Regions from separate parts of the Psychrobacillus psychrodurans genome, predicted to be linked through region 3. Evidence: riboswitches for the same ligand, from Rfam matches in the RefSeq annotation. Region 3 holds a riboswitch; each other region holds the start of a gene.

Region 1 (6,111 bases), 500 kb from region 3:
AAGTAACAATTTCAACAAAGCAAGTAAAAGTTCTTTATAATGCTCAAGTTGTGTTGAATATTTAGTTATAGATTAAAGTGCCTTCAACTTCCACCAATTTGTTTCTATTCGGTTGATTTCTGAAAAACTTTGCAGGAATGATTGATAGAAAAAGCGAATCTAAAGGAGATAACATAGTAAAAGGAGACGATAAAATGCATACGAATCATTCGATAATAACGATTGAAGCAACTGTACATGCACCGATTGAAAAAGTGTGGGAATATTGGACAGTGCCTGCCCATATAACGAAGTGGAATAATGCTTCTGATGAATGGCATACACCATACGCAGAAAATGATTTAAGAGCCGGTGGGAAATTTGTTTCTAGAATGGAAGCGAAAGATGGAAGCTTTGGTTTTGATTTTGGAGGCATTTATGATGAAGTACGTAACCACGAGTTCATTTCTTATAAATTAGAGGATGGAAGAAAAGTTCAAATCACTTTTATCGCCGAAGAAAACGACACGAAAGTGGTAGAAGTATTTGAAGCTGAAGCAGCTAATCCGATTGAAATGCAGCAAGAAGGATGGCAGGCGATATTAGACAATTTCAAAAGACATGCGGAGCAACAGTAATTTTACATGTATAGAAAAGGTGCTTGGTTCTATTAGTGAACCAAGCAACTTTTCTATACTTTTTTATTGCTGAAAAAAATAGATTTTTGATCACTTCACAGCCTTTAAAATAATCCGATAAACAAGTATAAGGTTATAGAGAGTCAGTTTTCTTATTGTGAGAATGTGTTGATAATCGTAAGTTTATAAAGGGTTTTATAGGAAATAGAGTTTGAGTTGTTAAGAACAGGGGGGGCAAAGTTGAAACTAAAAGGAAAGCTGATTAGTACTTATTTGATAATTACGGTATTCATCTTTGTAGTGGCAGGCGTGTCATTGTTAGCACTTGGTGCTACTAACCAACACTCGAAAGAAATGTATCATAATCGTGTTATACCTTTAACGGTTGTTGTTGAAATGGCAAGCTTAACAGAAAATACGAGGGTACAAATGCTGTCTGCAGTGTTAAATGAAAGTCCTGAAAAGACGCAAACAGCAAAATCGAATATGGAAGAAGTGTCGTTACTCATCGAACAGTACCGGGGGCTAGTACTTGATGAGAATGGAGAAAAAGCCATTACGAAATTTGAAACAGATTGGAATGCATTTACAACTATAGTACAATCGAATATCGGATTAGTTAATGCTGGTAACTATAATGATGCCCTTGTTGGTCTAAGAGCGGGTGAGGAAGCATTTGCGGTTTCTAGAGATAGTTTACTAGTATTAAAAGATAGAAATATCTCCCTTGCGGAGGAACTGAATAATATCAACAAGTCAGCATTTGAAACAAATCGATTCATCGTATTTGTTATTACATTTGTTGCATTGATAGTAGCCATTGTTATTGGTGTTGTTATGGGCAACAAAATTGGAAATCCAACACGTAAAGTAGCAGAAAGACTGGTGGAAATTGCATCTGGTGATTTAACTAAGTCACCATTAATTACGAAGCGAAAAGATGAAATTGGAATATTGGTCAATGCCACAAATGAGATGCAACAAGATTTACAAAATGTTATTTCTGAAATACATTTGGCTTCCAATACATTATCAAGTCAATCTGAGCAATTATCTCAATCAGCAGAACAAGTTAAAGTTGGTAGTGAGCAAATCGCAACCACAATGCATGAGCTTGCAAATGGGGCCGAGACACAGGCGTCCAGTGCATCGGATATTTCTGAAATGATGGATGGTTTTGCACAAGCTATTCAAAGTTCAGACGAGTCGAGCAGAGGTATTGTTGAAGATTCTCACCTTGTGACACTAGGTGCCGAGGATGGACAGAAGTTAATGGAACTATCCGTTAATAAAATGAAAGATATCGATGGAATTGTCAAAGGCTCTGTGGACCGAGTAAAAGGATTAGACGACAAGACGAATGAAATATCAACTCTAGTTGAGGTTATTCAATCTATCGCCGATCAAACAAACTTACTGGCTTTGAATGCAGCAATTGAAGCAGCAAGAGCAGGCGAGCATGGAAAAGGATTTGCAGTTGTAGCGGATGAGGTGAGAAAGCTTGCCGAGCAAGTATCCCATTCAGTTGGAGAAATTACCGATATTGTCGCAACCATACAAAATGAATCTCAATCAGTAGTTACCACTTTAGAAAACGGTTATAAAGAAGTAACAGATGGAACAGAACAGATTCAACGTACTGGTGAAAAATTTAAAGAAATTACAAGTGGTATTCATGCAATGACAGAAAAAGTTGAGCAGATTTCAAAGAATTTAGCACAAGTTAGCGCAAATAGCCAACAGATTAATGCATCTGTTCAAGAAATTGCTTCAGTTTCAGAGGAATCTGCTGCAGGTGTAGAAGAAACAGCTGCGTCTGCTGAGGAATCCGTTGGTTCAATGGAAGAAGTAGTAGCAAGTTCCCAACACTTGGCGACAATTGCTATGAATCTTGCTGATGCAGTTTCTAAATTTAAAACAACTAAAACAGCAGAATAAAAAGTGCCTGGTTCTAATGCAATTCTGAATTGTGTTAAACCAGGCATATTTACTTCTTATGAAAATAATTTAAAAGTTAAATTTGTAAGGCAATAACATAGTGGAATTGAAATCGTGTAAAATGGAGAAGATGTTGGTTATATTGAGAGTTTTATAGGAGGTTAATAAATGGAAAATAATGATATATTAATCAGATTAAGATATGCCCTAGATATTAAAAACAAAGACATGGTAGAGATTTTTAAGCTAGGTGGCATTGAACTTACAAAAGAAGATGTACTTAAAATTCTTACTAAATCAAAAGAAGTTAATGATGATGAAGAAGTAGTGGAAGATGAAAATCATATGAAGTGTAACAACAAGATGTTGGAATCATTTTTGAATGGATTAATCACACATAAAAGAGGTAAACAGGATCCAAAACAAACACAACCTACTAATAATCCAGAGCCTGCAGAGCAGCAGAAGGATCATGTGAATAATATACTCTTGAAGAAACTAAAAGTAGCTTTACAGTTAACAACGGAAGATATGCTGGAAGTATTAGATGATGGTGGGATTATTGTATCTAAAGGTGAACTAGGTGCTATTTTAAGAAAACCAGGGCATCGTAATTATAAGGAATGCGGGGATAATTTTGCGCGCAAATTCCTTAAAGGTTTAGCGGTAAAATATAGAAATTAATAAAGAAGGGCGAATTCATAATTGAGTTCGCTCTTCCTCTTTATCTATAGACAATTGAAAATGCTATAATTTCACGGTTTGTTGCAATGTGGATAATACTTCTTGTAAAGAATTCAGCTCTTCTTTATTCAAAGGAATCATAGGTAAGCGAACACCACCTACAGGAATTCCTTTTAAATTTAATGCCGATTTTACAGGAGTTGGATTTGGTGCTGCAAATAGTGCTTTCATGATAGGTAAAAGACTGCGATGATCCTTAGCAGCTTCTTTTACATTGCCACTATTAAACTTTTCAATCATAGTTTGCATTTCGTTCCCAATAACATGTGATGCTACTGAAATAACTCCTGCTCCACCAATCGATAGTACTGGGATTGTTAACCCGTCATCACCGCTATATAGTGAAAAATCCTCAGGTGTATTTTGAACAATTTCAGTCATTGTATCTAAATTCCCGCCAGCTTCTTTAATAGCTACGATGTTGGGAATATCGGAAAGTCTTACAATGGTTTCTACTGACATATTGACAGCACTCCGACCGGGAATATTATATAACATAATCGGTAAAGATGTAACTGCAGCAATTGCTTGGAAGTGTTGGTACAATCCTTCTTGTGATGGTTTGCTATAATAGGGAACAACAAGCATAATACCATCGACACCTGCATCAGCTGCTTGTCTTGTTAAATCGATGGATGCTTTTGTGTTATAAGAGCCGGTACCAGCAATTACTGGGACTCTACCATTCACAACTTCTACTGTAAATTTAAACAGTTTAACTTTTTCTTCCTCTGTTAATGTCGGAGACTCTCCGGTTGTACCAGATATGACTAAACCATCTGTTCCATTGGCTATTAAATAATTTATTAAGTTCCGTGTAGCTGGAAAATCGATTTCCTCATTATGATCAAAAGGAGTCACCATAGCCGTTAATATTTGTCCAAAATTCATAACTTCTCCACATCCTCTAGTTTTATTATTAAAAATTCAGGGAGAAGGGCGGTATCAATTATGCCTCGACGTAATTACATACAGATATTGAATTACACTAGCGAAATTCAAAATCTATGACATCCGCCGGAGGTATAACTTGACGGTTGTTTAGTCAAGTTATGTAGACGCAAAAAAGCAACAACGAGGGCTCGTTGTTGCAATAGAAATAAAGTAATATTTCCGTGCGTAAGATAGCCCTCCATATAGTCTCCTATATGACAATTCAGTGTTTATTCAACAGCAGAACCAGCTTCAAGAAAAATGAGATTCTTTCAACTTCGGCAAATTCCCCTTTCCACAAATGTCAAAGGATCTCATTATCCTCCAAATGTGTACTGATGGTCTTCGCGCCTCTATCCTTACTTCAAATGTATTTGAAATAAGAGAATATTTAATTATTAAAATAATACATGTTTTTTAATACTAATGCAACAGTTTACCTGTAAAATAAATATAAAGCTATTTAAGGTCAGTATAATTAATAAGTTTCATACGTTAAAACCATACTATTCAAGAGGTGAAAAGGATGTATAAATTATTGTCTCATAATGATTTAGATGGTGTCGGATGTGGCATTTTAGCAAAGCTTGCTTTTGGTGAGCAAGTGAAGGTGCGTTATAATTCGATTTCCTCCCTAAATCGAGAGATTGAATACTTTTTAGAAAATGATGAGCCAGATACATTTTTATTTGTAACTGATTTGACTCCAAATGAAGACAATGAAAAAAGGCTTAATGATTTTTATAATGCAAAAGGAAAGGTCCAACTAATTGATCATCACAAATCTGCCTTACACTTTAATGATTATGAGTGGGGATATATTCTAGTAGAAGATCACGAAGGCAAATTAACTTCAGCTACTTCATTGTTATATGAATATCTTGTAACAAACAAATTGTTGGAACCAACTGCAGCACTCACAGAATTTGTAGAATTAGTTAGACAGTATGATACGTGGGAATGGGAGAAGAATGAGAACCTCCAAGCTCACTCGCTTAACTCACTATTCTATTTAATATCGATGGAAGAATTCGAAGAAAAAATATTAGAGAGACTTCGTACAAGTGATCATTTTGATTTTGATGAATTTGAAAAGAAAATATTGAAAATGGAAGCAGACAAGATTGACCGTTATATTCGTCGAAAGAAAAGAGAGATAGTCCAAGTAACCATAGGGGAACATTTGGCAGGAATTGTGTATGCAGAAACTTACCATTCAGAGCTAGGCAATGAACTAGGAAAAGAATATCCACATCTCGACTATATAGCGATAGTAATTATGGGGGGGAAAAGAATTTCCCTTCGTACTATATATGATCATATTGATGTATCTGAAGTTGCTGGTCAGTTCGGCGGCGGAGGACATCAAAAAGCATCTGGATGTACCTTAACAGAAGAAGCTTATAAGTTATTTGTTTTGGACACATTCCATCTGCTACCGATACTAGAAGATGCAAAAAGAAATCAATATAATTTGAAACAATCATCATTTGGTTCATTTTATATGAATAGAAAAAATGATACGTTCATTTTGTATTCAAAAAATAATCAGGATTGGATACTTGAAAAAAATAAAGCCGAAATAGGACAAACCTTTACTAGTTTTGAAGAAGGAGAGCGATTCCTAAAAAGAAACTATGAGGCAGCTTTGGTAAGGGATGACTTGTTCGTTGATTACTTAATGAGTGAAGTGAAAAAAAGAGACAATTCATGATGACTTTTCAACTCTAAGGATTTTAATCTAATTACTTGCGTTCGTCTGTTAAATACTTGCTTTCAAGAAGTTAGTACTTGCGGAGTGTCCTTACTTACTTGCTTTCAATCTGGATTTACTTGCTCTCGAACTAGCTGTATTCGCGGAGTGGTAATTTAAACCAAA
Region 2 (6,111 bases), 250 kb from region 3:
TTCCAGGGATTATGAAGGCAAAGAAAAAGCCTTTAGAAGAAGTTGAATTAGATGATTTAGATATAGATGAAGATGATGTAGAAGCAAAAACAGAAACAATCGAAATTTATTTACCTCCTAAAAAGGAAGCTGGAAAAGTATTAGAAGGCGATTTAGCTGATCAAGTAAAAGAGTTAGTTCATTTACTTCACTCGGAAGCAAAAGTCGTTTAACTTCATACAGCAAATATTGTACTGCGAAGAGTTTGCACAGGAGAAAATGTGCCAATGCATATTTGATTCGTAATAATTTTAATATTAGGAGGAAAAAAGCATGTCTAAAAAAGTATTAGTATTAGGAGAAGCACGTGAAGGTGCTCTTCGTAACGTATCATATGAAGCGATCGCTGCTGCTAAACAAATTTCTAGCGGCGGAGAAGTTGTTAGTGTTCTATTAGGAGATTCAGTGGGAGAACTGGCTAATGAGCTTGGAAAATATGGTGCTGATCGTGTAATAACTGTGGAGCATCCACATTTAAAACAATATACATCAGACGGTTATGGTCAAGCATTGCTAGCTGTGATTGAACAGGAAAATCCAGAGGCAATCGTATTTGGTCATACAGCACTTGGGAAAGATTTATCTCCTAAAATTGCAAGTAAACTACAAATTGGTTTAGTATCAGACGTAACTTCTATTGAAGGTGAAGGAGATGCGGCCGTGTTTATCCGTCCAATATACTCTGGTAAAGCTTTTGAGAAAGTTAAAGTAAAAGATGGTATTGAATTTATCACTATCCGTCCAAACAATATTGCGCCTCATGCAAAAGATGATAGTAAGTCAGCTGAAGTATCTTCTATGTCAGTTGATATAACTAATCTTCGTACAATTATTAAAGAAGTAGTTCGTAAATCTACAGAAGGTGTAGATTTATCGGAAGCCAAAGTTGTTATCGCTGGTGGTCGCGGAGTTAAGAGTGAAGAAGGATTTGCACCTTTAAAAGAACTTGCAGACGTACTAGGTGGAGCAGTTGGAGCTTCTCGTGGAGCTTGTGACGCTGATTATTGTGATTATTCATTACAAATCGGTCAAACAGGTAAAGTGGTAACTCCGGATCTTTATATCGCAGCAGGTATTTCTGGAGCGATTCAGCATTTAGCAGGGATGTCTAACTCGAAAATTATTGTAGCTATCAACAAAGATCCAGAAGCAAATATTTTCAAAGTTGCAGACTACGGTATCGTTGGAGATTTGTTCGAAGTAATTCCAATGCTTATAGAAGAGTTCAAAAAACTTAAAGTAAACGCTTAATAATAATGGAGACTGTACAAAACTACAATTTTGGGCAGTCTTCTTTTTTGTAGAATAAAGTATATGAAAATGTATCGTGTACACTGTCTTCATAAGATTTTAAAGAATGAATAATCCTGTGATTTTCGTTACATGTGGACGCTTTCCGCGGGCATTGCCTCAGCCTCCTCGCTGCGCTGCGGGGTCTTCGCCTAACGCTTTTCCCGCTGGAGTCGCCACATTTCACTACAATCAATTATAGCTTAGTACTATAATATAAATTTTGACAAAACAATGTTAAGATTGATCCAATTTTAGAAAGCGTTAATACTGTTGTCGAATATGAATTAGAAGAAATGCTATTGTTTAAAGATAGTTGATGACAGTGAATTTTCTTTGTATAATGGTCCATTTCAACACATCGGATCTAAATATACTACGAATAATTAAGTGAGATTGCATTCAACTATCTTTTTACTAAAAGTGTACACGGTTGATTGGAGCGTAGGGGCGGCGACTCCAGTGGGAACAGTGAGACAGATGAAACAACCCATCGAACGCGTAGCGGAGGGGATGGTTCATCGCTCACCCCACGGAAAGCGTCCGCCCGGAGCGGAAATCGTCAACGGTATATCTATGTTTATGTTCTTACAGGATCGGGCGTTTTGCTCGGTTTTGTTATCGGTTGTTTTCTTTCAAGCTAATATGTAGATGTAGATATTTCTGTCTGTTATAATCATTACATAGTAGACAAAGGAGGAATTTTTAATATGGCAATAGTTCACGGAACAGATCAAACTTTTAATACAGAAATAGAAGAAGGTTTAGTATTAGTAGATTTTTGGGCAACGTGGTGCGGACCTTGTAAAATGATAGCTCCAGTATTAGAAGAAATGGATGCTGAAATGAGCGATAAAGTTAAAATCGTAAAAGTAGACGTTGATGAAAACCAAGCGACTGCAAGTCAATTCGGTATTATGTCTATCCCAACACTAGTATTATTTAAAGATGGCCAACCTGTAGACAAGGCTGTTGGGTTCCAACCAAAAGAAGCATTAGTACAATTAGTAGAAAAAAACGCATAATTCAAAACCGGGTGCTACATAGTACCCGGTTTTTTTAAACAGGTGATAATATGAATAATGATTTGATCGAACAAAAGTGTTCCATCCTACCAGATGAGCCAGGATGTTACTTAATGAAAGACCGACAAGGAACTATTATCTATGTAGGAAAAGCAAAAATATTAAAAAATCGCGTGCGCTCATATTTCAAAGGAGCTCACGACGGGAAAACGCTTCGATTAGTACAAGAAATTGTTGACTTTGAATATATCGTCACTTCATCTGAGGTGGAAGCTTTAATACTCGAGCTCCATCTTATTAAAAAACATGATCCTAAATACAATATTATGTTAAAAGATGATAAAACGTATCCATATATTAAAATTACTGCTGAAAAAGATCCGAGACTGATCATTACAAGACAAGTTAAAAAAGATAAAGGGAAATACTTTGGACCCTATCCGAATTCTCATGCGGCACATGAAACGAAAAAACTACTGGATCGTTTATATCCACTTCGCAAATGTCAAAAAATGCCGAATAGAGTTTGTCTTTACTATCATATGGGTCAGTGCCTAGCTCCATGTGTGAAAAAAATTGAAGCAAATGCTTATGATAAAATCATTCATGAAATTACTAGTTTCCTGAATGGCGGGCATACGCAAGTGAAAAAAGAATTGGTTACGAAGATGAATTCAGCTGCAGAAGCGCTTGAATTTGAGAGAGCAAAAGAGTACCGTGATCAGATTTCACATATTGAACAAGTTATGGAAAAACAAAAAATGACGATGAATGATTTCACAAGCAGAGATATTTTTGGTTTCCATGTGGATAAAGGATGGATGTGTGTTCAAGTATTCTTTATCAGACAAGGGAAGCTTATTGAAAGAGATGTTTCTTTATTTCCAATCTTCCGAGATCCAGAGGAGGAGTTTATAACATTTTTAGGTCAATTTTATGCGAAGTCAGAACATATTAAACCAAAAGAAATTTATGTTCCTATGAGTACGGATATTGACTTGTCTTCAAAACTGTTAGAAATGAAGATTTTCGTACCACAAAGAGGGACGAAGAAAAATCTGGTCGAATTGGCAGAAAAAAATGCTAAAATTGCACTGACGGAGAAATTTCATTTAATCGAAAGACAAGAAGAACGGACGATAGGCGCGATAGAGCAGCTTGGTGATTCGATGAATATTGCACCTCCAATGCGAATTGAAGCTTTTGATAACTCTCATATTCATGGGACTGATGCGGTATCTGCAATGGTTGTTTTTATTGATGGTAGAGCCAGCAAAAAAGATTATCGTAAGTATAAAACTAAAACCGCAGCTAAGCATGATGATTACGGAGCAATGCGCGAAGTTGTACGTAGAAGATATACTCGTGTACTTAAGGAAAACTTGCCACTGCCTGATTTAATTATTATTGATGGAGGAAAAGGGCAAATTGAAGCTGCACGAGAAATTATAGAGGATGAATTGGGGTTAGATATTCCAATTGCAGGTCTTGCAAAGGATGGCAAGCATCAAACTTCTCAGCTTATATATGGAGACCCTTTGGAACTAATACCGATGAAGCGGACGAGTGAAGGTTTTTATTTGCTACAACGTATTCAAGATGAAGTCCATCGTTTTGCTATAACATTCCATAGGCAACAAAGAGGGAAGCATACTATTGCATCATCGCTCGATGGTATAGAAGGAATCGGACCTCAACGGAAAAAGTTATTATTAAAGCATTTTGGTTCCTTAAAGAAAATACAAGCTGCTAGTAAAGAAGAGTTTATGGAAGCGGGTCTTCCTAGTAAGCAAGCAGAGATCATGGTTAATCATTTTCAGAAAAATATATTGTCTTCTGAATAATCATGTGTTATGGTTGAAACAATTTAACTTGACTCAACACAAAAACGACGCAAATACGTGGTTAAAAATTGCTGATTCAAGTTAAGCTTCTGGTGGATGTCATAGATTTTGAAGGAGTTAATGCGTAAACGCAATTCAAAGTCTGGACGCATTTACACCGAGGCGTAATTGAATATTTCACTGTATTTTAAGTGAAGATAGAGGTGCGATTAGACATCAGTACGCAGCAGGAGGAAGGGAAGTTCCTAGAATGGCTGTGGAAAGGGTTTTTCGCCGAAACATAGATTAGCTTTTCCTATTCTATTGTTGGTTCTGCATTTAATAGATGTAGAATTGTCAGAATTTATATTCTGGAGGGCTATCTCACATGGGCAGATTTTTTGGACCGTGTATGAGACAATGCTTTTCACAATATGTGGAAAGCATTTTTTAATCCTTACAGATTAATTAGGGAGCGGATGTTCATGACTAAAATTGTAATGAAATTTGGCGGTACTTCAGTTGAATCAACTGAAAAAATTGAAAATGTTGCTACTCGAGTGAAACGTGAGAAAGATAAAGGACATGATATTGTTGTTGTAGTATCTGCAATGGGTAAAACAACGGATGAATTATCAAACCTTGCTTTTGGATTAGCAGAATCACCATCAAAACGTGAAATGGACATGCTCTTATCCAATGGGGAGCAAGTTACGATGGCTTTACTTTCTATTAGGTTAAATGCAATTGGGATAGATGCCATTTCTCTGACTGGTGCTCAAGCTGGTCTCATAACAGATGATATACATAGAAATGCAAAAATACTGAAACTGGATCCCGCTAAAATTGATAGTTTACTTGATTCAAATAAAGTGGTTATTGTAGCAGGTTTTCAGGGGATATCAGAAGAAGGAGAGATTACAACCCTTGGCAGAGGCGGATCTGATACAACTGCTGTAGCTATTGCTGCTTCTATCAAAGCAGAAATTTGCGATATTTATACGGATGTTGATGGTATTTATACATCAGATCCGCGCTATATCGAGAAGGCTCGAAGGTTGGAACAACTTGAATATGACGAAATGCTAGAACTAGCTAATTTAGGTGCAGGGGTATTGCATCCACGTGCGGTTGAATTCGCTAAAAACTACAAGGTTCCATTACGAGTTCGCCCAAGTTATAAAGATGGAGAAGGAACGATTTTGAAGGAGGAAGTAGATGTGGAAAATAATTTAGTAGTTCGTGGGGTAGCGTTTGAATCCGATATCGTTCGATTAACTATAGAATACGAGGTGCCATTTAACGGATCTTTAGCTTCTATTTTTACTACTTTAGCTGCAAATCATATTAACGTGGATATAATTGTCCAGTCGATAGTTGATGGAGTGAAACCCGCAGTTTCTTTTTCAATTAAAAAGGAATCCTTGGCTGAAACAATTACAGTTTTAGAAACACATAAACAGGAGCTTGGTTTTACTTTCGCAGATTTTGAAGTAGGTCTTTCTAAGGTTTCTATTGTTGGTTCAGGGATGGTATCAAACCCAGGGGTAGCTGCTCAAATGTTTGACCGATTAAGAAAAGAGAATATTCCTGTGAAAATGGTAAGTACATCTGAGATAAAAGTATCAGTTGTCGTACCTCAGCAGCATATGATAGAAGCTGCTAATGCATTACATGACGAATTTGATCTTGCATTAACGCATCAATCAGTACAATAATTTATAGTTTAAAGTACTGTTGAAATTAAACTATCTCAAATAAAATCAAAAAAACAGGTAAAAAGATGCTTGGTTCTTAAAGTTCAAAACCTGTTTCTACCGTTTTCTGCAGACTTTGGACAGACTTATTGCTATATTATTACCGTTTGATTTTTATCACAACGACGCGTAAGCGAGGGAGATAGCTCATCACTCCCCAGTGGAAAGCATCCGCCT
Region 3 (6,111 bases):
TTAAAGAAACACCTGATAATTTTCAATTTGTGGTGAAGTGTTATCAGGGAATAACTGGTCATTTGCGTGGAGATTTTCCTTTTAGTTCGCTCGAGGAAATGTTTGAATTGTATCGACAGTCGATTTTGCCATTTAAAGAAGCAGGGAAATTATCGATGATACTTGCTCAATTTCCACCTTGGTTCCAATGCAATAAGGAAAGCGTACAATATATACGAAAAGTTAGAGAAGAGTTAAAGGATTTCGATGTGGTTGTTGAGTTTCGACATCAATCCTGGTATGCTCCTGAATACAAAGCTTCCACACTCCAGTTTTTGAGGGAGAATCATCTTCATCATAGTGTTTGCGATGAACCACAGGCTGGTGAAGGAAGTATACCTTTAGTTCCTATTGCAACAACAAACCAGGTACTCGTAAGACTGCATGGCAGAAATACATACGGATGGGTGAATCCAGGCAATAACGTGAAGTGGAGAGAAGTAAGGTACTTATATGATTATAATAATGAAGAACTTTCTTCTATTAAAAATGTTTGTGAGGATTTAGAGAAACAAGCAACTGAGGTTATTGTCTTATTTAATAATAACTCTGGTGGCCATGCGGCAAGCAATGCAAAAACATTCCAGCACATGCTAGGAATAGATTTTGAAGGGCTTGCTCCAAAACAATTAGATTTATTTGAAGGAGATTTTTAAATGGAATGGCTTATACTAGCGGTTAGTGGTCTTTTCTCAGGAATTGTCGGAGCATTGGTTGGTCTTGGTGGGGGGGTTATTCTAGTACCTGCTACACTGTTTTTTGGAGCGACTCTTGGCTTGATACCAAATATTACACCTCAGAGTGTTGTGGGTTTATCTGTTATTATGATGATATTCACAGGATTGTCCTCTACACTATCTTATATGAAGAACAAAACGGTCGACTTTAGAAGTGGGTTTATTTTCTTTATCGGTAGTATTCCTGGAACTATATTAGGAGCATTTGTGAACAAGGGGTTGGATTTACCTTCTTTTAACTTATATTTTGGTATTTTACTTGTTATATTATCCACTTTGTTATTAGTTCGAGATCGTTTAAAGCCAGTTCGATGGTTTGTGGAAAATGGGAAAAAGAAAACCTTTAATGATGGAAATAAATCATATGTTTACGGATATCCAATTTGGTTTGCATTATTATTAACTTTTGGTGTTGGATTTGCATCAGGTCTATTTGGTATAGGCGGAGGTTCTATTATCGTACCAGCAATGATTTTATTGTTCCTATTCCCCCCACATGTAGCAGTTGGTACGTCTATGTTTATGGTGTTCTTATCAGCTATGGTAAACTCTGTTACGCATATTTCATTAGGCAATGTACCTTGGCTGTATACTATTCCAGTAATTCCTGCTGCATATATTGGAGCAAAAATAGGAGCAAAGCTAAACAAAAAGTTGAATTCTGATACACTTGTTTTGGCTTTACGTATTGTTCTTCTATTATTAGGTATACGTTCCATTTTAGATGGACTACTTTAACTTTATTCATCTCACTTCTATAAGTAATGAGATGTATGCTAAGTATATACAAGTCACAGTGATGGTTCACAAACTAATGGGAGCTCAATAAAAATCTGGACGCAAATATGCCAATTCTTATTTGATTAAGGTGGGTGAAGAATGAGAGAGACGATTTATATATACCATACAAATGACTTGCATAGTCATCTAGAAAATTGGCCAGTTATTCATCAATTTCTCACTGATAGACGGAAAAACCATAGTTCAGAAACTTCCTGCTTAACGTTAGATATTGGGGATCATTTGGATCGGTCTAATATATTTACAGAAGGTACTCTTGGTAAGGGAAATGTACAACTGTTAAATGACGCTCAATATGATTATGTAACAATTGGAAACAACGAGGGAATCACCTTAAGTCATAATGACTTGGAAGCGTTATACATAGATGCTAATTTTGAAGTTATCGTATCCAATTTTACTGATTTGGAAGGGAATATTCCTACATGGGTATTACCATATAAAATACATGTGACACCAACAGGCATTAAAATAGGAATTGTAGCGGCAACCGCAGATTATGGCATTTATTATGAAAAATTAGGTTGGCATGTTCAAGATCCGATTCCACGTCTGAAAGAGGTATGTACTATACTTCGTCCACAAGTGGATGTACTTATTTGTATGTCTCACTTAGGAATGTCACAGGATGAAATAATTTCTTTGGAAATTCCACAAGTAGACTTGGTTTTGGGGTCACATACACATCACGCATTTGAAGAAGGTAAGGTAATAGGGAATTCGTTGCAAGCAGCGACAGGTAAATTTGGTATGAATGTTGGACTTGTAACGTTGGAGTTTGATCATGTGAAAAGGGCAATCCAATCTAAGAAAGCGGTATTGATTCGGACAGAAACACTGCCAGTTCCCTCCAACGCAAGTGATAAGCAGTTAGCTTGGGAAAATGAAGGAATAGCTGAAATGTCTAGTATTGCTTTCTACAATCCTTTCAGATTAAAAAAGGAATGGTTTATGGAATCCGATTTATCTCATTTTTTTGGAAAAGCATTACTTTCCTTTACTAGTGCAAACTGTGCTATGTTTCCAGCAGGTATCTTCTTAAAGGATCTTCATCAGGGGCCAATTACTGCAAGGGACTTACACCAATGTTTGCCTCACCCGATTAATCCATGTGTTATTACATTAACTGGAGCAGAGCTACTCGAGGTTATTCGTACGGGAAAAAATGAAAAATGGCCAAAACTTGAAGTAAAGGGGTTAGGGTTCAGAGGGAACTATCTTGGAGCAATCCTATATGAACAGCTTCAAGAGCTGGAAGATGGAACAGTGTTAATCAATGAAAAACCACTTGAATTCGAGAAAACCTATACATTGGCAACTTTAGATATGTTTACTTTCGGTTACTTTTTTCCTTCATTAAAGTTCGCTCCAAAACAATACTTTATGCCTGAAATGATTCGTGATATCGTGAAATGGTATGGACAGCAAGAAAAAAATCAATATAAGTCATGAAAGTCCTCCTCCTTACATATGTAGTAATTAGGAGGATTGTTTTTGTTCTATAGAAAGAAAAAAAAACGACTTGCTTTCTTTACTAATCAGCGTAAAATAGCTATTTTTTTAACTGCTTTCTTGTTATCAGTTGGAGGTCTCATCTATTATATTAATGAGCAGTTGACTACTACCTATCTACAATATGCAGAAGTTCAAACGAATAAAATAGCATCTATGGTAATCAATAAAGCGATTAACTCAAGAATTTCCAATACGCTCGATGTAAATGACATAATCGAAGAAGTTCCTTCAGATAGTACCACAATGGTAACTACACGATTTAATACAGAAATAATTAATCGTGTATTGGCTGATACAAATCAATTAGTTCAGGCCCATTTGGAGCAGGCTGAGCAGGGGGACTTTTCAAGCCTACCTTACTTAGATGACATCGAGTACGATAAACAAACGATGGAGGATCAAGGTGGAGTCGTATTTTTCGTGCCAATGGGGCAAGCGACGAATATTCCCCTTATCGGTAATTTAGGCCCGAAAATTCCAATACGTTTTCACGTCATCGGTAATGTACAATCAAATGTAGTACCTTCAATCACCAAATTTGGTATTAACAATGCGTATGTAGAAGTCAATATTCACATTAAAGTAAATGTACAAATAATCGTTCCTCTAGCAAGTAAAATGAGTACAGTTGAACAGAGTATACCTGTTGCAATGGGGATTGTACAAGGCCAGGTTCCTTATATATACACAGGTGGCGATGGTGATGCAGCTCCATCAATAGAAGTTCCACTACCATTACCAGAAAAATAAAAAACCTTAAAATTATAGTATTTACTGATATACTAGTGGAAATGAATAAGAATAGGTAGAGGCCGCATGACTTAAGAGTAGTTTACAGGAGAATGACAACTGTGATTGTAAACGGAAGGAAGTTATGCCGAAATTAGATGCTGATCGTCGAGACAAATCTAGTTGGGGTTATTTTGAACAAAAATAACACTGTCATTTATACACCAGTATAAATGGAGAGCTACAGAGTATAAAATTTATGCTTAAAATTTTAACTAAAAGCCAACCTATATATACATTAGGTTGGCTTTTTATATTTAGGAGGATTTGTTTTGGAAAATACGATATTTTCGATTTTACCGCCATTACTAGCGATTGTAATGGTGCTTGTTACGAAGAGAGTTTTGCTATCATTAGGGGCCGGAATCGTTTCGGCAGCTTTATTAGTAGAAAGCTTTTCGCCAATTGACTCATTAAACATTCTTTGGGATTCCTTTATCACATCGTTTTGGGAAAATGGATTAAATGTGTACAATATCTTTATATTATCTTTCATATTGATGCTAGGCGTAATTACCGCCATTGTCAGCTTATCTGGTGGAAGTACCGCCTTTGCAGCATGGGCTGTTAAACGTATTAAAACAAATCGTGGATCTAAGCTATTAACAGTCTTCTTAGGAATTATTATTTTTGTAGATGATTATTTTAATGCACTTGCTGTTGGACAGATTGCACGTCCAATTACAGATTCTCATCGAGTATCACGTGCAAAGTTAGCTTATTTTATAGACTCTACATCAGCACCAGTTTGTGTAGTTTCTCCAGTTTCTAGCTGGGGAGCATTTCTAATAAGTCAGTTAGGTGTTATTTTCGCTACTTATGCAGTAACAGACTATACACCACTTCAGGCATTTCTGATAATGGCCCCGATGAATTTCTATGTTATTGCTGCTCTTGCAATGGTATTTTTTATAGCATGGACAGACAATGACTTAGGTGAGATGAAAAAACATGAAAAACGTGCAAAAGAAACAGGAGTGCTTTTTGATCCAAATAAATCTAATCCAGGTGATTTACAAGGTAATTTCCCGGAAAATAATTATGGAAAAGTGAATGATTTAATTTTACCGATTGTATCATTAATAGCTGTTACACTAGCTTCAATGTTTTGGACAGGGTACCAGGCTTCAGGAAAAGTGATGAACTTATTTGTTATTTTTGAGAACACAGATGTACCACTTTCTTTATTTGTAGGTGGAATTGTATCGAGTATATTAGCAATACTATTATACACTCGTCAATTCAAACAAAATCCAGAAGCGAATGTTGGATTGCTAGGGAAAGCAGTTATTTCTGGTATTAATTCAATGTTACCGGCTATTGGTATTTTAATATTTGCTTGGGCCCTTTCATTTTTAATTAATGCACTGGGAACTGGTGAGTTTTTAGCTAAAATCGTTACAGAAAATAATATTCCAGTAGGGATAGTCCCATTCTTATTATTTGTTTTAACAGCTTTTATGGCTTTCGCAACTGGTTCATCATGGGGATCATTTGGGATTTTACTGCCAATAGGTGCAAGCATCATTATGGTAGTAGAGCCAGAATTACTACTTCCTGTTTTAGCAGCAGTTTTAGCAGGTGCAGTTTTTGGAGACCATTGTTCGCCTATTTCTGATACAACTATTATGTCTGCAACTGGTGCAGGCGTTAACGTAATTGACCATGTAATGACCCAATTACCTTATGCGATTGTTAGTGCAGTCATTGCTGCAATTGGATATTTAGTACTAGGTCTTACTGGTTCCGTTATCTTCGGATTTATAACGGTAGTCATCATCCTTATCTTATTTTTCTCTATATGGAGTCTCAAAAGTAAAAGAGTAGTTTAGCTAATTTTAAAATTGGAAGTCTCTGTTATTTGTATGGTTGTTTGCAATTAAATAATATGTTACATTGACAACAGTGTAGTTAGTTTATTTAGAATGGGGTCGAGATGAAATGACATCGTGTAAACCAACGAAAACAGAGTACCAAAGAAAACCAGAGTGGCTAAAAATCAAGTTAAATACGAATGATGAATACAAAGGTCTTAAAAAGTTAATGCGTGAAAATAATCTAAATACAGTATGTGAGGAAGCAAAATGTCCAAATATACATGAGTGTTGGGGTTCACGTAGAACTGCTACATTTATGATTTTAGGAGCTATTTGTACACGTGCATGCCGTTTTTGTGCAGTGAAAACCGGACTACCTAATGAGTTGGATTTGGCAGAACCAGAAAGAGTTG
Region 4 (6,111 bases), 1.2 Mb from region 3:
ACTAATACCGTAGTTCATTGCATTTTGAGAAAAGATAAAGCAATGGTCTCGCCACTTAACACCTAATTCACTTTCAAGTGATTCCATTATTTGATTGATAGTAAATATATTATTTTTGTTAGCTGAACCACTCCTACATGAATCGTACAATGTAGCAAAAGCCAAATCAGTCATATGACTATCGGAAAGAGATTGTACTTGAAAGCTACCAGAACTTGTAAATGGCCCTTGCAATGTCTTTGTGTATTCTACAATAGAAGACACTTTTTTAAACCGACGCTTGAAGATCCAGTCCTCATTCTCTTCATCTATTAATAGCGATAAATATGCTACTTTTTCTTCCTTCCACTCTGCTAATAATTTATCAAATGCAATTAAGTAATCAATGTTTGGAACATAAGATACTTTTAGTTGATCCACAAGCCAGTATTCCTGATCTTTTTTAATCAGATTGAAAAGGTTCACCTATCGATTCCCCCATGCTGTTGTTAGCTTAATGTTCGTTTTAAGAAAGCCTTTGTTCGATCTTCCTTTGGATTGTTAAAGATTTGTTCAGGCGTTCCTTCCTCAGCAATTACTCCTTTATCCATAAAAACAACTCGATCAGCAACTTCTTTAGCAAACTCCATTTCATGTGTAACTATTAACATAGTAAGTCCCGTGCCTGCTAACTCTTTCATCACTTTCAGCACCTCTCCAACCATTTCTGGATCAAGTGCGGAAGTTGGCTCATCAAATAACATAACATCTGGTTCCATCGATAGCGCTCTCGCTATCGCAACACGTTGCTTTTGACCACCCGATAATTGCTTAGGTTTAGCGTTTACATAATGATCCATTCCAACTACTTTTAAGTATTTTAACGCAATTTTTTCGGCATCTTCTTTAGAACGTTTTAATACTTTTACTTGTCCAACCATACAGTTGTTCAGCACGTTATGGTTGTTGAATAAGTTAAATTGTTGGAAGACCATTCCTAACTTTGTTCGGTAGGCATGGATATCGTGTTTTTCATCTAAAATATTCTCTCCGTGATAAATGATTTGCCCTCCACTAGGCTTTTCTAACAAATTTATACAACGAAGTAAAGTAGACTTTCCCGATCCAGAGGAACCAATGATGCAAACAACCTCTCCTTTGTTCACTGAAAAATCTATATCTTTTAAAACCTCATGATTTCCGAAGGATTTACTTAAATGTTGAACTTCGATGACATTTTGCATAGATTTCTCCTCCTTCGTTTAATCTATATTAGTATTACTTTTTGTTAACATAAGTTGCGGTGGTGGTTGTCCAATCATGCTATAGTTTTCTGGTCCATCTAGTTTTCTTTCTATATAACGTAATATTAATGTTACTGTAAACGTCATGACGAAATATAAAATACATGCAATAAAGAACGGTTCAAAATACTTAAAGCTTATTCCTGCAACTGTTTTTGCTTGAAAATATAGTTCCGTAACACCGATCACATTTAATACCGATGTATCTTTAATATTAATGATAAATTGGTTGCCTGTTGCTGGCAGTATATTTCGGATGACTTGAGGTAAAACAACACTCCACATTGTTTGGACGTGATTCATACCAATTGCTTGTGCTGCCTCGAATTGTCCCTTATCAATTGAAATGACACCACCACGTACTATTTCTGCCATATAAGCACCCGTGTTAATCGAAACGATAAATATTGCTGCCATTGTACGGTCCATATCTATTCCAAAAGCTAGTGCAGAGCCATAGAATATTACCATTGCTTGTACAATCATTGGTGTTCCTCTGAAAAACTCAATATAAACAGAAAGAATCAGATTAACTATTTTTAATACAATACGTTTTAGTTTTCTCTCAGGCGTAGGAATTGTACGAATAACTCCTGCCAGCAAACCAATAACTGCTCCAAAAATCGTACCAATTATGGAGATTAGTAGTGTCATTCCTGCTCCACGAAGGAACATCGGCCAGTTACTTGTAATCATCGAAATAATATATTCAATGCTCATACATTTCCCTCCTTCCATATAAAAACCGACTGCAAAAAGATGCAGCCGGTATCACATCATTTTTATTCTGCAGCTGGTTGATTATTAATCGCCTTATCCATAATTTCTTGACGTTCTTCTTCCGATATTTCCGCTAAAATTTCATTAATTTTATCTGTTAAGTCACTACCTTTTTTCAAACCTACAGCGACTGCTGTATCTTCTTCCTTTGCTTTAAATCCTTCTGTGAACTCCACCATTGCAAAGTTCTTGTTTGCAGAAGAAGCGCTAATTCCTTCTGGTCTTTCAGATACATATCCATCAATAACTCCCGACTCTAATGCCACACGCATTGCCGCGAAATTATCTGACGCTGGTTGTTTTTGCACATCTTTAATTTGATCGATAACGCCATAATGTGATGTATTTAATTGACCTGTAATTTTAGCACCACTAAAATCTTGAATCGAAGTAGCCCCTTCAAAAGCACCGCCTTTTTTCACTACCATAACAAAGTTAGAGGTGTAGTAGTTTTCCGAGAAGTCGATTGTTTCTTTACGCTCTTTTGTAGGTGACATTCCCGCTATGATTGCATCAATTTTGTCTGATTGCAATGATGGTACAAGACCATCCCATTCTGTTTTGACGATAACTAGTTCTTTTCCTAATCCGTCAGCAATTCGTTTAGCAATTTCCACATCATATCCACCAGCATATTCCGCATTACCATCAATCTTCACTCCACCATTAGAGTCATCTAGTTGTGTCCAGTTAAAAGGTGCATAACCAGCTTCTAAACCAACTGTAAATGTATCTACTGCTGCTTCTTTACTATTATCAGATGAAGACCCTGAAGTTTCAGTAGCATCTGTTCCACATGCTGCTAATAATAATAACAAGCTTGCGAATATCGTTATAAATACTAATCTCTTTTTCATTTTAATTACTCCCTTTTTATCAGTGTATGTTTGTTCCTATAAAAAAAGACAACTTGTACAAAAAAAGACCTGAGATGAACTCAGGTCGCAATATGTATAGTTGCCCAAATCCTCTACTTTTCCCAAATGAGATAGCACACCATTATAAACCGGGATGTTTATAATGGACAGTCCTGCAATTATTAACTGCAGACCCAGCAAGTAATACCGAGAAATATTACTAACTTCGGCGACATTTCCTTCTCCATAGAATCATAGCTTCTCAAACTCCACTATGGACTGTTAAATATCGCGCCTCTACCTCACTATACTAAGTGAGGTCGTATTCAATTATGTTTCATAGTCTACATTAGACATACTTATCTGTCAACTGACTCTCGAAAAAACTATTTATACGTTGAGATTAATAGCTACATGATCAGATATACCAATTTTAGAGTAAAGATACTGCTAATGATTCTTCTAAAAAGAATCAAATCGATAAACATTTCCATAGTTGTTATTTACTTATCTGGAGTTCGGATAGGACTATCTAGTTTTGGATTCAATTAGTTCCTATGGATAAACTTATCGGTACTATCCTTCTTGAAACAAGACAAGATTTCTACTGCATAAGAATAATTAATTTTGGATTGTGGGCTTACGTAAACTATTCGGTAAGTTAAATCGTCAATAGGGGGATAACCAAAAAGTAGGAGTAATTGTGGAAAATAAACTAAAAAATTATATTATGATTTACATGAAAAAAGTAATCCATTTTTTGAGTTAGCCACTCGGGATGGATTACTTTTCACTTCTGTCATTTTCGTTAAAGAAAACCGTAGGTTCAGAGTGAAAATAAGCTTAACTTCCATTCTTAAAAATGAGTTTTTTCTCTAGCAATTTATATAATCAACAGGATATCAATTTCATCCATGTTACAAGTTACTTTCTTTTTTCTATGCTATTGTTAACAACATTTGCTATATTGTGAATGGTATTTTCTAGAGCGTCTATTTTATTTTCAAATCGATGCAATAAGTAAATAGTGACTACAATGGGAAATCCAAAGTTTCCAATTAGTTGTACAATGTTTCCCTCGCCAATCATGCGTTATCCCCCTTTCTTTAATTTTTACCATTCCTTAAGCGTTGATATACCTGTTGAGTAAACCCCTTCGAATTGTATTCTAATGAGCTGACTTGTCCGAGAAGAGGAAAATCATCCATCTAGTTAATTCCAAAATCACCTTGGATTAAATTAATTGATATTTATCATATTATACTAAATATTTAGTATTTTTAGAATAACTATAAGTTGGGAAACACGCTCTACTATCTCAGATTATTAATACATATCTAAAACTAATTTCATAATTTAATGAAATTTTACTATATTTTAATAAAAATTGGATAAGTAAAAACCCTATATTCTACACCCTTCTACTACTTATTATGCTTTTCTACCAAGTATCAGTCGTTTCAAGTCGAACGATTGAAAAAGGATATTTTGTTTTTTTCAAGAATTAGTACATTACTAATTCATAAGGGGTGAAGAAAATGAGTAGTATAGGTCATATAATAAAATCGGAAAGATTAAACCAAAGTATGAAACAAACCACATTGGCCAAGGGAATCTGCTCTACATCCTACTTAAGCAAAATAGAAAATAATTTAACTATTCCAAGTGACGAAGTAATAACGTTTTTACTTAAAAAACTAAATATAGAAATAGATCAAGTATCCAGTGAAAAGGAAAATAAAGTTATTGCATCGTTATCTGAACTGTACAAAATGGGAGTTTTAAAAAGGGACAAAAAATTTATAAGAGAATCCTTGCAAAAATACACTAATAAAAATCAATATTTTTTACAACTAAATAATTATTATAGTTATCACCTTTATCTATTTCGTCTCCTATTAATACTTGATGACAAGGAGGATAGCCTGCAATCCACCTATAACGTAATTGCAAAAATAAGAGATGGTATGGACGAGAAACAAAAGTTTATCATTAATCTAAACTTAGGACTTTATAGTTATTTGGATGGAAATTATCAAGAAGCATTAAGTCGATTGGAGATGTCTTTAAGATTTATAAATAATGGTAAAAATGAAGAATGGGAAATAGCTGATTTTTATAATATCCTAAGTTTAACGTACTTTAAATGCAATGAGTTTTTTAACGCAATCAATTTCGCTTCAAAATCATTACTTTATTATAAGGACAATCTTTTATTCGAAAGAGCAATTGATAATTACATTGTGATAGGAATTGCACATAAAAAAATGAGAAAGTATGAAGAAGCAGAAAAGAACTATAATTTAGCGATGAAGCTGGCAAAAGATTATAAACTGATTAATTATGAGGAGGTGATTTATCAAAATCTAGGTTCATTGCATGCAATTCAGGGGAGCCATGAAAAAGCAATTGAGTTTTATAAGCTTAGTTTAAAAATTAAAGAAGAAGATTGTAACGCTGAAGGGTATTTATTAACCATTCTATCCATTGTAAAAGAGTACTCCAAGCAGTCTGATCATGAACAGGTTCTCAAATGGTGTAAGAAAGGCTTAGATAAAATAGTGGGGGGAAAAAACTCTAACAAAGAAAATAGTTCCTATTATTTTCACTTACAAATTTATATAAATTACCACAATTTTAATGATGAACTTGAAAATGTATTAAAGGAAGCTATAAATTATTTCGAAAAGGAACAGGATGAACGACATGTTCAAAAGTATTCCATATTACTAGCAGATTACTTTTTTAAACATAATAAATTTAAAGCGGCGAGTTTATATTATCAAAAATCAAATCAGATTCTATTTAAACAAAAATTTATTAATAGATGGGAGGATTTATAAGATGAAAAAGAAGATTATCTTGCTAACCCTATCAAGTGTTGTCATCTTGGCTTTAAGCTTTACTACCAATATTAAACACATTAGTGAAGAAGAAACACCAAGACCAACGTCTATAGGGAATTCTTATATTTAAAATTAGCTGCTCGACGAGCTCAAGTGGTCAATTCGTTGCTGGAACTATCCACTCGAAAGCTAAGCAGAGATTTAAGAACCGGCCATCCAAATAGATAGCCGGTTTTATTGTTTACAGTTATTATGTTGAGCTTCCTTTACCCCAAATAGCGCAAATTTCGTAATAAGGTTTGTGACCCAGAACTCTCCATCGGTGGTACTTGAAGAAAGCTAGAA

Evidence for each region. A riboswitch is a leader RNA that binds a small molecule or an ion and turns the genes downstream of it on or off. The one in region 3 is predicted to bind lysine.
Region 1: another riboswitch for lysine. It lies ahead of dapA (4-hydroxy-tetrahydrodipicolinate synthase); the one in region 3 lies ahead of ACQCPR_RS13250 (Na+/H+ antiporter NhaC family protein).
Region 2: another riboswitch for lysine. It lies ahead of ACQCPR_RS11950 (aspartate kinase); the one in region 3 lies ahead of ACQCPR_RS13250 (Na+/H+ antiporter NhaC family protein).
Region 4: another riboswitch for lysine. It lies ahead of ACQCPR_RS19560 (transporter substrate-binding domain-containing protein); the one in region 3 lies ahead of ACQCPR_RS13250 (Na+/H+ antiporter NhaC family protein).

Annotation. Positions count from the first base shown of each region.
Region 1 is NZ_CP189791.1:3,219,440-3,225,550, reverse strand. It holds gene ACQCPR_RS15980 (SRPBCC family protein) at 195-617, shown strand; gene ACQCPR_RS15975 (methyl-accepting chemotaxis protein) at 858-2,555, shown strand; gene ACQCPR_RS15970 (DUF1456 family protein) at 2,724-3,239, shown strand; gene dapA (4-hydroxy-tetrahydrodipicolinate synthase) at 3,303-4,190, opposite strand; lysine riboswitch at 4,417-4,596, opposite strand; gene ACQCPR_RS15960 (DHH family phosphoesterase) at 4,759-5,946, shown strand.
Region 2 is NZ_CP189791.1:2,469,438-2,475,548, reverse strand. It holds gene ACQCPR_RS11970 (electron transfer flavoprotein subunit beta/FixA family protein) at 1-212, shown strand, start outside; gene ACQCPR_RS11965 (electron transfer flavoprotein subunit alpha/FixB family protein) at 313-1,290, shown strand; gene trxA (thioredoxin) at 2,040-2,354, shown strand; gene uvrC (excinuclease ABC subunit UvrC) at 2,405-4,198, shown strand; lysine riboswitch at 4,389-4,567, shown strand; gene ACQCPR_RS11950 (aspartate kinase) at 4,663-5,895, shown strand.
Region 3 is NZ_CP189791.1:2,718,227-2,724,337, reverse strand. It holds gene ACQCPR_RS13270 (DUF72 domain-containing protein) at 1-695, shown strand, start outside; gene ACQCPR_RS13265 (sulfite exporter TauE/SafE family protein) at 696-1,514, shown strand; gene ACQCPR_RS13260 (bifunctional metallophosphatase/5'-nucleotidase) at 1,656-3,029, shown strand; gene yunB (sporulation protein YunB) at 3,072-3,842, shown strand; lysine riboswitch at 3,891-4,073, shown strand; gene ACQCPR_RS13250 (Na+/H+ antiporter NhaC family protein) at 4,154-5,713, shown strand; gene lipA (lipoyl synthase) at 5,823-6,111, shown strand, end outside.
Region 4 is NZ_CP189791.1:3,930,613-3,936,723, forward strand. It holds gene ACQCPR_RS19545 (hypothetical protein) at 1-465, opposite strand, end outside; gene ACQCPR_RS19550 (amino acid ABC transporter ATP-binding protein) at 489-1,223, opposite strand; gene ACQCPR_RS19555 (amino acid ABC transporter permease) at 1,242-2,003, opposite strand; gene ACQCPR_RS19560 (transporter substrate-binding domain-containing protein) at 2,066-2,920, opposite strand; lysine riboswitch at 3,045-3,228, opposite strand; gene ACQCPR_RS19565 (YvrJ family protein) at 3,845-4,009, opposite strand; gene ACQCPR_RS19570 (tetratricopeptide repeat protein) at 4,459-5,763, shown strand; gene ACQCPR_RS19575 (hypothetical protein) at 5,765-5,896, shown strand; partial or broken gene ACQCPR_RS19580 (glutamate:protein symporter) at 6,034-6,111, opposite strand, start outside.